3 regions of the Pseudomonas fluorescens genome follow, and region 2 is predicted to be linked to each of the others. Evidence: predicted binding sites of a transcription regulator. Region 2 holds the regulator's gene; each other region holds the start of a gene.

Region 1 (4,964 bases), 1.2 Mb from region 2:
AGGCCAAAGCCGAGTTGGCGGACTGGCAGACTTATCGCGGTCCAACCAAGGACTACGACGAAACCGTCTATAACGTCGTGCCCTACGCCGACGCAAAAGGCGAAACCCTGACTGTTTTGCACAACAAGGCTGGCAGCCTCGGTGTCTCTGTTGGCTTCAATACACAGCAGCTGCCAGTGTTTTCCCTGTGGAAAAATACCGATACCCAAGGGCAGGGCTATGTCACTGGGCTTGAGCCGGGCACCAGCTTTTCCTACAACCGCCGCTATCAGCGTCCGCTGAATCTGGTGCCGACCATTGCGCCAAAGGCCAGCCAACAGTTTCAGATCAGCTACAGCCTGCTGGCAGACAAAGGCGCTGTGGATAACGCCTTGAAGCGCGTGAGCGAAATCCAGGCCGGGCGTGAAACCGAAGTGCGACAGGCGCCGCTGGTGGATCTGACCGAGCATTAAGGCGTCGCCGGCCGGTATTGCAGCGCCTCGGCCAGATGCTCACGGCTGATTGCATCGACTTGCTCAAGGTCTGCCAGGGTTCTGGCGACCTTGAGCAAACGATGGGCTGAGCGCAGTGACAAGGTCAGCCGTTCGCAGGCTGACTCCAGCCATTTCTCATCGGCTGTGGATAACTGGCAGTGCCGCTTCAGGCCTGGCAGATCGAGGAACGCATTGGCACAACGCTGACGCTTTTGCTGGCGTTCGCGTGCCTCGGCCACCACGGCTGCCGCACTGGCGCTGTCCTCGCCTGGCTTCACTGCCGGATTCAACGCCGTCGCTTCCCGCGCCACCGTCAGGTGCAGATCGATCCGATCCAGCAACGGCCCCGATAGCTTGTTGCGGTAGCGCTGCACCATGTCCGGTGTACAAGAGCACTTGCCGCTCGGCTCGCCAAGATATCCACAGGGGCAAGGATTCATTGCCGCCACCAACTGGAAACGCGCGGGAAAGCGTACGCGATCCTTGGCTCGGGCAATCACGATATGCCCGGATTCCAGCGGCTCGCGCAGCACCTCCAGCACCTTGCGATCAAATTCCGGAAGCTCGTCGAGAAACAGCACACCGTGGTGGGCGAGGGTGATCTCGCCGGGTTGCGGTTTCGAGCTGCCACCGACCAGCGCCGGCCCCGATGCAGAATGGTGCGGTTGACGGAATGGTCGCTGCGGCCAATGGGTCAGTGGCACGCCGCTGGCGACCGATTGAATCGCCGCCACTTCCAGCGCCTCGCATTCGGAGAGTGGCGGCAGCAGGCCCGGCAAGCGACTTGCCAACAAGGTCTTGCCGGTCCCCGGCGGCCCGCTGAACAACAGGTTGTGTGCGCCCGCCGCCGCGATCAGCAGCGCCCGTTTCGCGGCCATCTGTCCTTGCACCTCATTGAGGTCGGGATAAGGTTTCGCCGCATGGATCAGCCCGTCCGAGACATAAGGCTCGACCGGCGTATGCCCGTTGAAATGCGCCACTGCCTCCAGCAGATGATCCACCGCAAACACCTTCAAACCCGAAGCAAGGCACGCTTCCTCGGCATTCGCCCGCGGCACCACCAGTGCCCGCCCGGCCTTGCGCGCCGCCAGTGCCGCCGGCAACACCCCGCGTACCGGCCGCACAGCGCCGGACAACGCCAGTTCACCAAGGCATTCCACATCATCCAGCGTCAGACACGGCACCTGCACACTCGCCGACAGAATCCCCAGGGCAATCGCCATATCAAAGCGCCCGCCATCCTTGGGCAAGTCCGCCGGCGCCAGATTCAAGGTGATCCGCCGCGCCGGAAACTGCAGCCCGGAATTGATGATCGCGCTGCGCACGCGATCCTTGCTCTCCTTTACCGCCGCTTCAGGCAGGCCGACCATGGTCAGCGAGGGCAGACCGTTGGCGAGATGGACTTCGACGGTGACAGCGGGAGCATCCACGCCAACCTGGGCGCGGCTGTGGACGATGGAGAGGGACATGGTCGTTCCTTGAGCTGAATCGGGGACCGCTTCCTGCGGGTTTTTGAAGGGTAGTTGGGGAAGGGCGATCAGGCGGGGGCGAACTTTCACTGGATGTTGCGGGAAAGCGGTCAACCAATTTCGAGGCGAAAAAAAACCGCCTTGAGGAGACGGTTTTCAGTTTGCAGGCTTCGGTGAGGCCAAGGCCTGCGTATCCTTTGCGGACACACTCACGTGCGATCAGGTTATGCATGTTTGCTCATTGGCGCAAGTATCAGATGGGCTTGAAAGGGGGGCAACGGTCCCGTTGATAGCGCCTCATAACGACTTGATACAAGTTGTTTAAATCGCTTTCTAAGGGCTGTCATAAAGTCCGCAATGACGATGCCCACTCATGGGGTATTCGCGAAGTGTGGCCGGGAGCGCAAAGACTTCATGTTCCTCGACACGGTGTGAGACCCGTGCCGGTGCTGTATTTGAGGAACCCACACCCGGCCGCCTTGGCGGACATACTCACGTGTAGTCCCGAAGGTGTTCGTACGCCGGAAAGTGCATCGGAGGTTTGGCCCCACGCAAGGAGGGCCAAAGTATGTCTAAGTTTCTTAAACATATGTGGCGCCTCGTCAGAATCGCGCTATGGGCTTTTCGCCTGTACGAGTTTCTGCGAGACCGTTGGAATAATTCGTTGTAGAGGATTGATCTGACGGAAACCGCTCCTGCCTCGGCAGGAGCGGTTTAATTTCTTTCGCAAACTTCAAGGCACTTTGGCTCAGGGTCTGCAGACTTACTCGGCCGGCGGCGTCAGCTTGGCTTCCATCTCGGCGACTTTGGCCTCAAGGCTTTCGAGGCGAGCACGGGTACGCGCCAATACAACCATCTGACTATCAAACTCTTCACGGCTCACCAAATCGAGTTTGCTGAACGCACTCTGCAGCAGCATCTTGAACTGGCTTTCGATTTCGGCTTTCGGCAGCGGGGTGTCGCCGCTGAACAGGCGGGAGGCGGTGCCGCTCAGGGCGTCGAGGAAGTCTTTGGGCGCGAGCATGGAATGTGTCCTGTAAACAGTGGCGGGCAGTGTATCACGCAGTGTCTATAGTCATTGACGCAGGCACGGATGCACGCTTTTCGCGCAAGCGGACGGACGGCAACGCACCGTTGTTGTGCGTAACCGTCGGGGCTTTTTTGCGCGGGCGCCTGTGGCAGCGGCCAAGGGCTTGAAATCAGAGGAATTTGGCGAGATGGCAAGCTTTCTGCTTAGTCGGTAGTGACCCATGCACTGATGCAGTCGCTGTGACGAATGCAGTGCGGCAGGCGGGACGGGGAGTTTCGCCGGCAGCGGTTAGCTGGCGTCAGTCGGGCAGGTAAGGCCGACGATGCGTTACAAAGCCAGGCACTGCGCTTAGACTTGAGTCGGGTTTGTTTTCCTGGGGCAAGTCCACCAATTCGGGAGAGAGTTTCATGAAGCTAGTCACTGCCATCATCAAGCCGTTCAAGTTGGACGACGTGCGCGAGTCGCTGTCCGAAATCGGCGTGCAGGGCATTACCGTTACTGAAGTCAAAGGCTTCGGCCGGCAGAAGGGTCACACCGAGCTGTATCGCGGCGCGGAGTATGTGGTCGATTTTCTGCCCAAGGTGAAAATCGACGTTGCTATCGACGACAAGGATCTGGATCGGGTTATCGAGGCGATAACCAAGGCTGCCAACACCGGCAAGATCGGTGACGGCAAGATCTTCGTGGTCAATCTGGAACAGGCGATCCGCATCCGTACCGGCGAAACCGATACCGACGCGATCTAAACGCCGCCACAAACCCAACGCCCCAGGAGAAAACAATATGACTCTGCGTAAATTCGCAGGGCTAGGCGCCCTGTTGTCCATCGTAATGCCCGGCCTGGCTATGGCGGCAGATCCGGTGGCGCCTCCTGTCCTCAATTCCGGCGACACCGCCTGGATGCTGACCTCCACAGCCCTCGTGCTGTTCATGACCATTCCGGGCCTCGCGCTGTTCTACGGCGGCATGGTGCGGTCGAAAAACATTCTTTCGGTGATGATGCAGTGCTTCGCCATTACCGGCCTGGTCACCATCCTGTGGTTCCTTTATGGCTACAGCATGGCGTTCGACACCACCGGGATGGAAGCCAACGTCGTCAACCTGAACTCCTTCGTCGGCAGCTTTGCCAAGGCCTTCCTCGCGGGCGTCACGCCTGCCAGCATTACCGGCCCGGCAGCGCTGTTCCCTGAAGCAGTGTTCGTCACTTATCAAATGACCTTCGCCATCATCACCCCGGCGCTGATCGTCGGTGCCTTCGCCGAGCGCATGAAGTTCTCCGCGATGCTGGTGTTCATGGGCGTCTGGTTCACGCTGGTCTATGCGCCGATCGCGCACATGGTCTGGAGCGGTCCGGGTTCGCTGCTGGGCGACTGGGGCGTGCTCGATTTCGCGGGCGGCACCGTGGTCCACATCAACGCCGGTATCGCCGGTCTGGTGGCGTGCCTGGTGCTGGGCAAGCGCAAAGGCTTCCCGACCACCCCGATGGCACCGCACAACCTTGGTTACACCCTGATGGGCGCGGCCATGCTGTGGGTCGGCTGGTTCGGCTTCAACGCCGGTTCCGCCGCGGCCGCCAACGGCACTGCCGGCATGGCGATGCTGGTGACTCAGATCGCGACCGCTGCCGCTGCACTGGGCTGGATGTTCGCCGAGTGGATCACCCACGGCAAACCTAGCGCACTGGGCATTGCCTCGGGTGTGGTTGCAGGTCTGGTGGCAATCACGCCGGCAGCCGGTACCGTGGGCCCGATGGGCTCGCTGATCATCGGTCTGGCGGCCGGTGTGGTGTGCTTCTTCTGCGCGACCACGCTGAAACGCAAACTCGGTTACGACGACTCCCTGGATGCCTTCGGCGTGCACGGTATCGGCGGTATCCTTGGCGCGATCCTCACCGGCGTGTTCGCCGCGCCGGCCATGGGCGGCTTCGGCACCGTGACCGACATCGCTTCGCAAGTGTGGATTCAGTGCAAAGGCGTCGGCTTCACGGTGATC
Region 2 (4,964 bases):
TCAGGGCTGGGGCGTGACGATTCAGTACCACGCCGCGCAAAACCGCGTCGTGCTGATCGACAAGGCCAAGGTTGTCGACAAGGACAACAACACCACTCAGGGCGAGAAAATCGTCTATGACACGGTGAAGAAACTGGCCAGTGCCGGTCGCGCTACCGGCAGCAAAGTCACCGAAGCGCGTCCGCGTATCGACATGGTGATCCAGCCGAAGAAGAAAACCGACGAGAAAACCCAGTAATGGCAACTCTGAAAGCTCAACACCTGGCCAAGGCCTATAAAAGCCGCCAGGTTGTGCGCGACGTCAGCCTGTCGATCGACAGCGGCCAGATCGTTGGCCTGCTCGGCCCGAACGGTGCCGGCAAGACCACCTGTTTCTACATGATCGTCGGCCTTGTGCAGGCCGATCAGGGTCGCGTGCTGATCGATGATCTGGACGTCAGCCATCAGCCGATGCACGGCCGCGCCAAGGCCGGTATCGGCTATCTGCCGCAAGAAGCGTCGATCTTCCGCAAACTGTCGGTGGCAGATAACATCATGGCCATCCTCGAAACCCGCACGGAACTCGACAAGGCCGGTCGTCGCAAGGAACTGGAAAGCCTGCTGCAGGAATTCCACATCAGCCACATCCGCGACAACCTCGGCATGAGCCTGTCCGGTGGTGAACGCCGCCGGGTGGAAATCGCCCGCGCCCTGGCGACCGCACCGAAATTCATCCTGCTCGACGAGCCGTTCGCCGGTGTCGACCCGATTTCGGTCGGCGACATCAAGCAGATCATCCATCACCTCAAGGCCAAGGGCATCGGTGTTCTTATCACCGACCACAACGTGCGTGAGACCCTGGATATCTGCGAAACCGCCTACATCGTCAACGACGGTCAACTGATCGCCGAAGGCGATGCGGCGACCATCCTTGCCAACGATCTGGTGAAGGAAGTGTATCTGGGCCACGAGTTCCGCCTGTAAGCACCAAGGCACTTGGCCAGCCTCCGGGTGCTGTATCGATGAAGCAGGCTTTTATACGCTTTTATTGTTACAGCGCTCTAGGCAAACACGACAGTTTCAGGCATATAATTTGCTTAAGTTTGGCGCTCCGGCGCCCTGTAGTGGATGGCGCATGCGCGCCGGCGAATAAGGTGTTAAGCCCCTGCCATGAAACCATCGCTAGTCTTGAGAATGGGCCAGCAGCTGACGATGACACCGCAGCTGCAACAGGCCATCCGCCTGCTCCAATTGTCGACCCTGGACCTGCAACAGGAAATCCAGGAGGCCCTGGAATCCAATCCGATGCTCGAACGCCAGGAAGAAGGCGACGACTTCGACAATACCGATCCTTTGGCCGACAACGCCGAACAAAAACCCAACACCGACATTCAGGAACCGTCCTATCAGGAAGCCGCCCCGACGGTGGACAATCTGGAAGATGGCGAATGGAACGAGCGCATTCCTAACGAACTGCCCGTTGATACCGCCTGGGAAGACGTCTACCAGACCAGCGCCAGCAGCCTGCCCAGCAGCGATGACGACGAGTGGGACTTCACCACCCGCACGTCCGCCGGCGAAAGCCTGCAAAGCCATCTGCTGTGGCAATTGAACCTGGCGCCGATGTCCGACACCGACCGCCTGATCGCCGTGACCCTGATCGATTGCATCAACAATCAGGGCTACCTGGACGAAACCCTCGAAGAAATTCTCGACGCCTTTGATCCGGAGCTCGACATCGAGCTGGACGAGATCGAAGCCGTTCTGCACCGCATTCAGCAGTTCGAACCGGCCGGTATCGGCGCGCGCAACCTCGGCGAATGCCTGCTGCTGCAACTGCGTCAGCTCCCGGCCAAGACCCCGTGGCTCAACGAAGCCAAACGTCTGGTCAGCGATTACATCGATCTGCTCGGCAGTCGCGACTACAGCCAGTTGATGCGGCGTATGAAGCTCAAGGAAGACGAGTTGCGTCAGGTCATCGAACTGGTGCAAAGCCTCAATCCGCGTCCGGGCTCGCAGATCGAATCGACCGAAGCCGAGTACGTGGTGCCCGACGTCATTGTGCGCAAGGATAACGAACGCTGGCTGGTCGAGCTGAATCAGGAGTCAGTGCCCCGTCTGCGGGTTAACGCGCAGTACGCCGGTTTCGTCCGTCGCGCCGACACCAGCGCCGACAACACCTTCATGCGCAACCAGTTGCAAGAGGCACGCTGGTTCATCAAGAGCCTGCAAAGCCGCAACGAAACCCTGATGAAGGTGGCCACCCAGATCGTCGAGCATCAGCGCGGCTTCCTGGAGTATGGCGATGAAGCCATGAAGCCGTTGGTCCTGCATGACATCGCCGAGGCGGTCGGCATGCACGAATCGACGATTTCCCGGGTCACCACGCAGAAATTCATGCATACCCCGCGCGGTATTTATGAACTGAAATACTTTTTCTCCAGCCACGTCAGCACCTCCGAAGGCGGTGAATGCTCGTCGACGGCGATCCGCGCGATCATCAAAAAACTGGTTGCGGCGGAAAATCAGAAAAAGCCGTTGAGTGACAGCAAGATCGCTGGTTTACTGGAGGCACAAGGCATTCAGGTGGCTCGCCGCACCGTCGCCAAGTACCGCGAATCCCTCGGGATCGCGCCTTCGAGCGAACGCAAGCGGTTGATGTAAGCCACGTTACAGCGTTCCAGTGGCAGGCTCTTCGGCCTGCCGCTTTATGCACTGGCAACGAAGGAGAAGCTGTATGCAAGTCAACATCAGTGGACACCAACTGGAAGTGACCGAACCTCTGCGCACCTACATCAACGAGAAACTCGAACGATTGGAGCGCCATTTCGACAAGATCACCAACGTGCAAGTCACGATGTGCGTCGAAAAGCTCAAGCAGAAAATCGAAGCCACCTTGCATATACCCGGCAGCGAAGTGGTCGCCAACGCAGAAGATACCGACATGTACGCTGCGATCGACTCACTGACCGACAAGCTGGATCGCCAACTCAAAAAGCATAAGGAAAAGACCCAGAGCCTCCTTCAGGGCGCGACAGGTCGTTAACACTCCCAACCCATGATCCGACTTGAAAGTATCCTGACCCCCGGCCGTTCCCTGGTGAACGTGCCGGGCGGCAGTAAAAAGAAAGCCCTCGAACAGATTGCCAACCTCATCCATAAAGAAGTGCCGGATCTGGCCATGCAGGATGTTTTCGAGAGCCTGGTAGCCCGTGAGAAACTCGGATCCACCGGTTTCGGCAACGGCATCGCCATTCCCCACTGTCGCCTCAAAGGCTGCGAAGCGCCTATCAGCGCGTTGATGCACCTTGATGCCCCCATCGATTTCGATGCCATCGACGGCGCACCGGTCGACCTGCTGTTTGTACTGCTGGTCCCGGAAGCGGCCACCGATGCCCACCTGGAATTACTGCGCCAGATCGCCAGCATGCTCGATCGCAAGGAAGTGCGCGAAAAACTGCGCAGCGCACCGAGCAACGAAGCCTTGTATCAGGTCGTCCTGAGCGAGCAGAACGGTCATTAATCATGCGTTTGATCATCGTCAGCGGCCGCTCCGGCTCGGGTAAAAGTACCGCCCTGAATGTCCTTGAGGACAACGGCTACTACTGCATCGACAACCTGCCGGCCGGTCTGCTGCCGGAACTCGCCGAACGCGCCCTGATTCACACCGAACTGGCCCAGCCGCTGGTGGCCGTGTCGATCGATGCACGCAATCTGCCGAGCCACCTGTCGCGTTTCCCCGAACTGCTTGAAGAAGTCCGTGCCCGGCACATCCAGTGCGATGTGCTGTATCTGGATGCCGACGAAGAAACCCTGCTCAAGCGCTTCTCGGAAACCCGCCGGCGCCATCCATTGAGCACTGCCAACCGCTCGCTGGCCGAAGCGATCGAAGATGAAACCGCCCTGCTCGGCCCGATCGCCGACCTGGCCGACCTCAAGGTCAACACCACCAATCTGAATCTGTACCAGTTGCGTGACACCATCAAGCTGCGACTGCTGAACCAGCCGGAACCGGGCACGGCGTTTCTGGTCGAGTCGTTCGGCTTCAAGCGCGGCATGCCGGTGGACGCGGATCTGGTGTTCGATGTGCGCTGCCTGCCCAATCCTTACTGGAAACCGGAACTGCGTGCACAATCGGGTCTCGACGCACCGGTCGCCGAGTACCTGGCTGCACAACCGGAGGTTGAGGAGATGTTTCAAGATATCTACGGCTACCTGTACAAATGGCTGCCACGCTTTGCCGCGAGTAATCGCGCCTATGTCACCATTGCCATTGGCTGCACCGGCGGGCATCACCGCTCCGTTTACCTGACCGAACGTCTGGGTCAGGCCCTGCAGAAAACCCTGAAGAACGTCCAGGTTCGCCACCGCGACCTCACTTAAAGGATTCACACCGCGATGCCTGCTCTGGAAATCGAAATCATCAATAAACTGGGCCTGCACGCCCGAGCGTCGGCCAAGTTCGTCGGGGTGGCGGGCCAGTTCCCGGATTGCACGATCAGAGTGGGTCGCACGCCAGAAACCACAGTGGATGGCAAAAGCATCATGGCGATGATGATGCTCGCCGCCGGCAAGGGTACGAAGATCTATCTGAGCACCGAAGGCCATCAGGAACAGGAAGCGCTGGATGCGCTGGTGGCGTTGATCAACAACTACTTCGATGAGGGTGGTTGATCGTTTAAAGATCAAAAGATCAAAAGATCGCAGCCTGCGGCAGCTCCTACAGTGAACGCATTCCAATGTAGGAGCTGCCGCAGGCTGCGATCTTTTGATATTCAACCCAACGCCGTATCCATCACCATCATCAGACAAAACCCGATCAGCAAGCCAAGACTGGCCAGCTTGTCATGACCATTGCGGCGCGATTCTGGAATGACTTCGTGCGTCACCACCAGCAACATCGCCCCCGCCGCCACTGCCAGCCCCATCGGCAATAACAGCTCCGCAAGACTGACCAGCCACGCACAGAGCAGTGCAAACACCGG
Region 3 (4,964 bases), 2.6 Mb from region 2:
CTCTGGGCCAGCAACTGGTCGCCAATGCTCGAGTGGCTGGCCAGTTGCTCCAGGCCCTGACGGTCGAGCGGCAGGTTGAGGCTGGCGAGGATTTCGCTGCGCTTGCGGCCATGCTGTTCAAGCAAAATGATCAATGCCTGTTTGCGCGCCAGAATGTCTTCGAGCAAAGGCATGTCGCGACCGTGCAAAGCGAGGGACTCGGTTTGCAGCAACTCCAGCAATTGTTGAGCTGGAGCAAAGTCGTCGGTGATCAGTTGCAATAAATTAGTGTCGTGCATGGCTGGCCTTGGGTTTTAAGCGTCCAAAAGCCTGGCGCCGGCAAAAGCCTAGCGCTGGGCTTCGAAGTTGAGCAGTTTGCTGGCTACACGGTTGCTGTCGACTTTATAGCTGCCATCGGCAATCGCTGCTTTCAACTCGGCCACCCGGGCTTTGTCGACGGCAGGCTGATCGCGCAGCTTGTCAGTGACCTTCTGCAACTGTTGAGCCTCATTGCTGAGGTGTACCGATTCCCCGCTTTTTGCGGTACTGGCCGTTTCGGCCTGGGTATTCAGCGGCGCGGAGGTGCCGGATTCGGCGGTTTCCTTGGCGTTGCTGGTACGTGTACTGCCCGTAAGTGACGAGGAGCTGTTCAAACGGCTGAAATCGATGACCATGTTAAAAACCTCTGGGAATTTGGACGCTTGCCATGTTCTCGGCCATTCCCTGGAAAACTTTAGGCTCACTTTGTAATGAGCTGCATGTGCCGAAGCGTGTTCTGCTGCGGCACAGTTTAGGGAAGCATCGAGGCCGGCGCCAGTTTTCTGCCTGAGCGTTTTACATGGCCACTTCCACCTGGCCCGGCGCGATGACTTGCGCCTTGATCACCCGGTTGGAATTGAGGTTTTTCACCCGGATCTGTTCTTTCAAACCGCCATTGGCCAGGGCTTCGCCGGGCATGCGCACAGCGAGCGTACCGCTGCGGGCGATGATGACCACCTGATCACCCTTGCGCACCACTTCAGCCTGTTCCAGATGCACCAGGGTAATCACCTGATCGGCGACCGTTGGTCGGGTCAATTTCTGCCCGATGGCTTCATCCACCGACGTCAGGAAACCCTGATTGATCTGGCTGATGTCGCGTTCACGCAAGGTCACATCCTGCGGCTCGATAATTCCGGCGCGTTTTAGCGGGCGAGTGGTGGTGACAATCTCGCGAAACAGGCGGACTTGAGCGGGCACGAACACCGTCCACGGCGAGCTTCCCTCGCACCGGACCTTGACCGTAACCCGGCCCAGCGGACGTGCCGGACTCTCCAGTGACGCTGTCAATTCCTTGTCGCACATAGGCATGCGCATACGCGGGTCGAGCTGGTTGACCTCGATTTCGTAGCGGCCTTCCGTTTGACTGGTAGCCAGATAGTCTTCTACGGTGAACTCAAGAAAGCCTTGGGTGACGCCGATAAGCATGTCAGGCAAGGTAACCGTATCAGCACCGGCAGGGCTGCCAGCGAAGAAGAAGCAGACGGCAGATACCGCGCACAGCGCTTTGCGGGTGCGGGAGGTCAGGCGTCGGAAAAATGTCGTTTGAGCGTTCATACGAGTTAAAAAGCAAGCGCCGTGCCGTTTAGCAATGAATGTGCGTCGCAACAACACTTGGCGTTGGTGTAGGAGTCTGGGCATGGCTGGTGTAATGGATTCGGTGAACCAGCGCACGCAACTGGTAGGGCAGAATCGCCTGGAGCTGTTGTTGTTCCGTCTTGACGGTCAGCAGCTCTACGGCATCAACGTGTTCAAGGTGCGGGAAGTGCTGCAATGCCCGTCGCTGACGTTGATGCCCAAGTCCAGTCCTGTCGTGTGCGGGGTGGCGAATATCCGGGGGGCGACCATTCCGATCCTTGATCTGGCAATGGCGACCGGTTCCGGGGCGTTGAAAGACAAGAACAGTCCGTTCGTGATCATCACGGAGTACAACACCAAGACCCAGGGTTTCCTGGTTCGCTCGGTGGAGCGCATCGTCAACATGAACTGGGAGGAGATCCATCCGCCGCCCAAGGGCACCGGGCGCGATCACTACCTGACGGCTGTGACTCGGGTCGACAATCAGTTAGTCGAAATCATCGATGTCGAGAAGGTGCTGGCGGAAGTGGCGCCGACGCCCGAGGCGATTTCGGTCGGTGTGGTCGATGTCGAAACCCAGAGCAAGGCGTTGTCGCTGCGGGTGCTGACGGTCGATGACTCGTCGGTGGCGCGCAAGCAGGTCACGCGTTGCCTGCAGACGATCGGCGTCGAAGTGGTGGCGCTGAACGACGGCAAGCAGGCGCTGGATTACCTGCGCAAGCTGGTCGAAGAGGGCAAGAAGCCGGAAGAAGAGTTCCTGATGATGATTTCCGACATCGAGATGCCGGAGATGGACGGGTACACCCTGACGGCGGAGATCCGCAGCGACCCGCGCATGCAAAAGCTTCATATCATCCTGCATACTTCGTTGTCGGGGGTATTCAATCAGGCGATGGTCAAGAAAGTCGGTGCCGATGACTTCCTGGCCAAATTCCGTCCTGATGACCTGGCATCCCGGGTAGTCGACCGGATCAAAGCAGCAGATATCAGCTAGGGACCTTTTGTCCCTGGCGGTCAACACGATTTAAGAGGCGGCATCATTGTCTACGGGTAATTTGGATTTCGAACAATTCCGGGTCTTCCTGGAAAAAGCCTGTGGCATTTTGCTCGGTGAAAACAAGCAGTACCTGGTCTCGAGCCGTCTCAACAAACTGATGGAGCAGCAAGGCATCAAGTCCCTGGGTGAGCTGGTACAGCGCATCCAGACCCAGCCGCGCAGCGGTTTGCGCGAGCAGGTGGTCGATGCCATGACGACCAACGAAACCCTGTGGTTTCGGGACACCTATCCGTTTGAAGTCTTGAAGAACAAGGTGCTGCCCGAGGCGATCAAGGCCAGTCCCAACCAGCGTCTGCGGATCTGGTCGGCGGCGTGCTCGTCGGGTCAGGAACCGTATTCGCTGTCGATGTCGATCGATGAGTTCGAGCGCAGCAACCTCGGTCAGTTGAAGATGGGCGTGCAGATTGTTGCCACGGACTTGTCCGGCAGCATGCTGACCAACTGCAAGACCGGCGAGTACGACAGCCTGGCGATCGGTCGCGGTTTGTCCGCCGATCGTCTGCAGCGCTACTTCGACCCGAAAGGGCCGGGGCGCTGGGTGATCAAGGCGCCGATCAAGAACCGGGTGGAATTCCGTTCGTTCAACCTGCTCGACAGCTACGCGAGTCTGGGCAAGTTCGACATCGTGTTCTGCCGCAACGTGCTGATCTACTTCTCCGCCGAGGTGAAGAAAGACATCCTGTTGCGCATTCACAGCACGCTGAAGCCGGGCGGCTATCTGTTCCTTGGCGCTTCCGAAGCGCTGAACGGTCTGCCGGATCATTACCAGATGGTCCAGTGCAGCCCGGGGATCATTTACCAGGCGAAGTGATTGCATCGGCAACACGAGAAACGGGAGTCCTTGGGGGCTCCCGTTTTTTTGTGCCTGAATTATCTCCCTCACACACCACAAATCCCCTGTGGGAGCGGGCTTGCTCGCGAAGGCGGTGTGTCAGGAAAACAAATACTGACTTAGATGACGCTTTCGCGAGCAAGCCCGCTCCCACAGTTGTCCGGTGTCGGCGAGAGCACGCAAGCGGCAGAAAAGCGGCAGCCAGCGGAAACCGGTTGCCGCTTTTCTGGCATTGCCGCTTTGCCGGCTCCTCGCAAAGCCCCGGTTTATGGGGGGTTGTTCTGTTTGGCACGGCGCTTGCTAAAGCTCAGGTACGAAAAACCGGTCACCCGAAGGTTCCCGACATGAGCATCAGCTTCGATAAAGCGCTCGGCATTCACGAAAAGGCATTGGGCTTCCGCGCCCAGCGTGCCGAAGTGCTGGCCAACAACATCGCCAACGCCGATACCCCGAACTACAAGGCTCGGGATCTGGACTTCTCCAAAGTGCTCGAAGCACAGACCCAGAAGAACGCCAACGGCACCATCGCCCTGAACATGACCAACAGCCGTCACATCGAAGCTGAAGGCCTGGGCAATGGCGACGAATCGCTGATGTATCGCACGCCGATGCAGCCTTCGATCGACCAGAACACCGTGGACGCTCAGCTTGAGCAGTCGAACTACGCGGAAAACGCGGTCGGCTTCCAGGCCAGCTTCACCCTGCTCAACAGCAAATTCAAAGGGCTGGTGTCAGCCCTGCGCGGAGAGTAATCCATGTCCCTGTCCAGCGTTTTCAACATTGCCGGCAGCGGCATGAGCGCACAAACCACGCGTCTGAACACCGTGGCTTCGAACATCGCCAACGCCGAAACCGTTTCGTCGAGCATTGACCAGACCTACCGCGCCCGTCACCCGGTGTTCGCCACCATGTTCCAGGGCGGCCAGAACAGTGGCAGCAACTCGCTGTTCCAGAGCCAGGACGCCGCAGGGCAGGGCGTGCAGGTACTTGGCGTGGTCGAAGACCAGAGCAATCTCGAAGCGCGTTACGAGCCGAACCATCCGGCCGCTGACGCCAAGGGCTACGTCTACTACCCGAACGTCAACGTGGTGGAAGAAATGGCTGACATGATTTCCGCGAGCCGTTCGTTCCAGACCAACGCCGAAATGATGAACACCGCCAAAACCATGATGCAGAAGGTACTGACCCTCGGTCAGTAATAAGGGGCGACGGCCATGAGTGTTTCCGATACCACCAGCAGCCTGAGCATGAATGACATCCTGGCGAACTCCTCGAAGAAAACGAGCAGTTCGACCACCGGTGGCATTGCTTCGGCCACCAACAGCGCCACTGGCGGCAAAGCCCTGGGCAAGGATGCGTTCCTGCAACTGCTGGTCACCCAGCTGAAAAACCAGAACCCGCTTGATCCGCAGGACAACAGCGCTTTCGTAGCGCAGTTGGCGCAGTTCAGCAGCCTTGAGGGCATCACCACCCTCAACA

Evidence for each region. The regulator sigma-54, encoded in region 2, starts transcription at its own class of promoters, with help from an activator protein. The targets are predictions, from matches to a motif close to ANTGGCATNNANNTTGCTNT.
Region 1: the regulator sigma-54 is predicted to act here: its motif matches at 3,159-3,178, upstream of glnK (P-II family nitrogen regulator).
Region 3: the regulator sigma-54 is predicted to act here: its motif matches at 3,770-3,789, upstream of flgB (flagellar basal body rod protein FlgB).

Annotation. Positions count from the first base shown of each region.
Region 1 is NZ_CP038438.1:5,897,490-5,902,453, reverse strand. It holds gene E4T63_RS27390 (aldose 1-epimerase family protein) at 1-452, shown strand, start outside; gene E4T63_RS27385 (YifB family Mg chelatase-like AAA ATPase) at 449-1,942, opposite strand; gene E4T63_RS27380 (accessory factor UbiK family protein) at 2,706-2,966, opposite strand; gene glnK (P-II family nitrogen regulator) at 3,380-3,718, shown strand; gene E4T63_RS27370 (ammonium transporter) at 3,756-4,964, shown strand, end outside.
Region 2 is NZ_CP038438.1:993,398-998,361, reverse strand. It holds gene lptA (lipopolysaccharide transport periplasmic protein LptA) at 1-238, shown strand, start outside; gene lptB (LPS export ABC transporter ATP-binding protein) at 238-963, shown strand; gene E4T63_RS04410 (RNA polymerase factor sigma-54) at 1,150-2,643, shown strand; gene hpf (ribosome hibernation-promoting factor, HPF/YfiA family) at 2,717-3,025, shown strand; gene ptsN (PTS IIA-like nitrogen regulatory protein PtsN) at 3,038-3,502, shown strand; gene rapZ (RNase adapter RapZ) at 3,505-4,362, shown strand; gene E4T63_RS04390 (HPr family phosphocarrier protein) at 4,378-4,653, shown strand; gene E4T63_RS04385 (ZIP family metal transporter) at 4,755-4,964, opposite strand, start outside.
Region 3 is NZ_CP038438.1:4,488,025-4,492,988, reverse strand. It holds gene E4T63_RS20690 (flagella synthesis protein FlgN) at 1-278, opposite strand, end outside; gene flgM (flagellar biosynthesis anti-sigma factor FlgM) at 327-653, opposite strand; gene flgA (flagellar basal body P-ring formation chaperone FlgA) at 814-1,575, opposite strand; gene E4T63_RS20675 (chemotaxis protein CheV) at 1,658-2,590, shown strand; gene cheR (protein-glutamate O-methyltransferase CheR) at 2,637-3,464, shown strand; gene flgB (flagellar basal body rod protein FlgB) at 3,830-4,237, shown strand; gene flgC (flagellar basal body rod protein FlgC) at 4,241-4,684, shown strand; gene flgD (flagellar hook assembly protein FlgD) at 4,700-4,964, shown strand, end outside.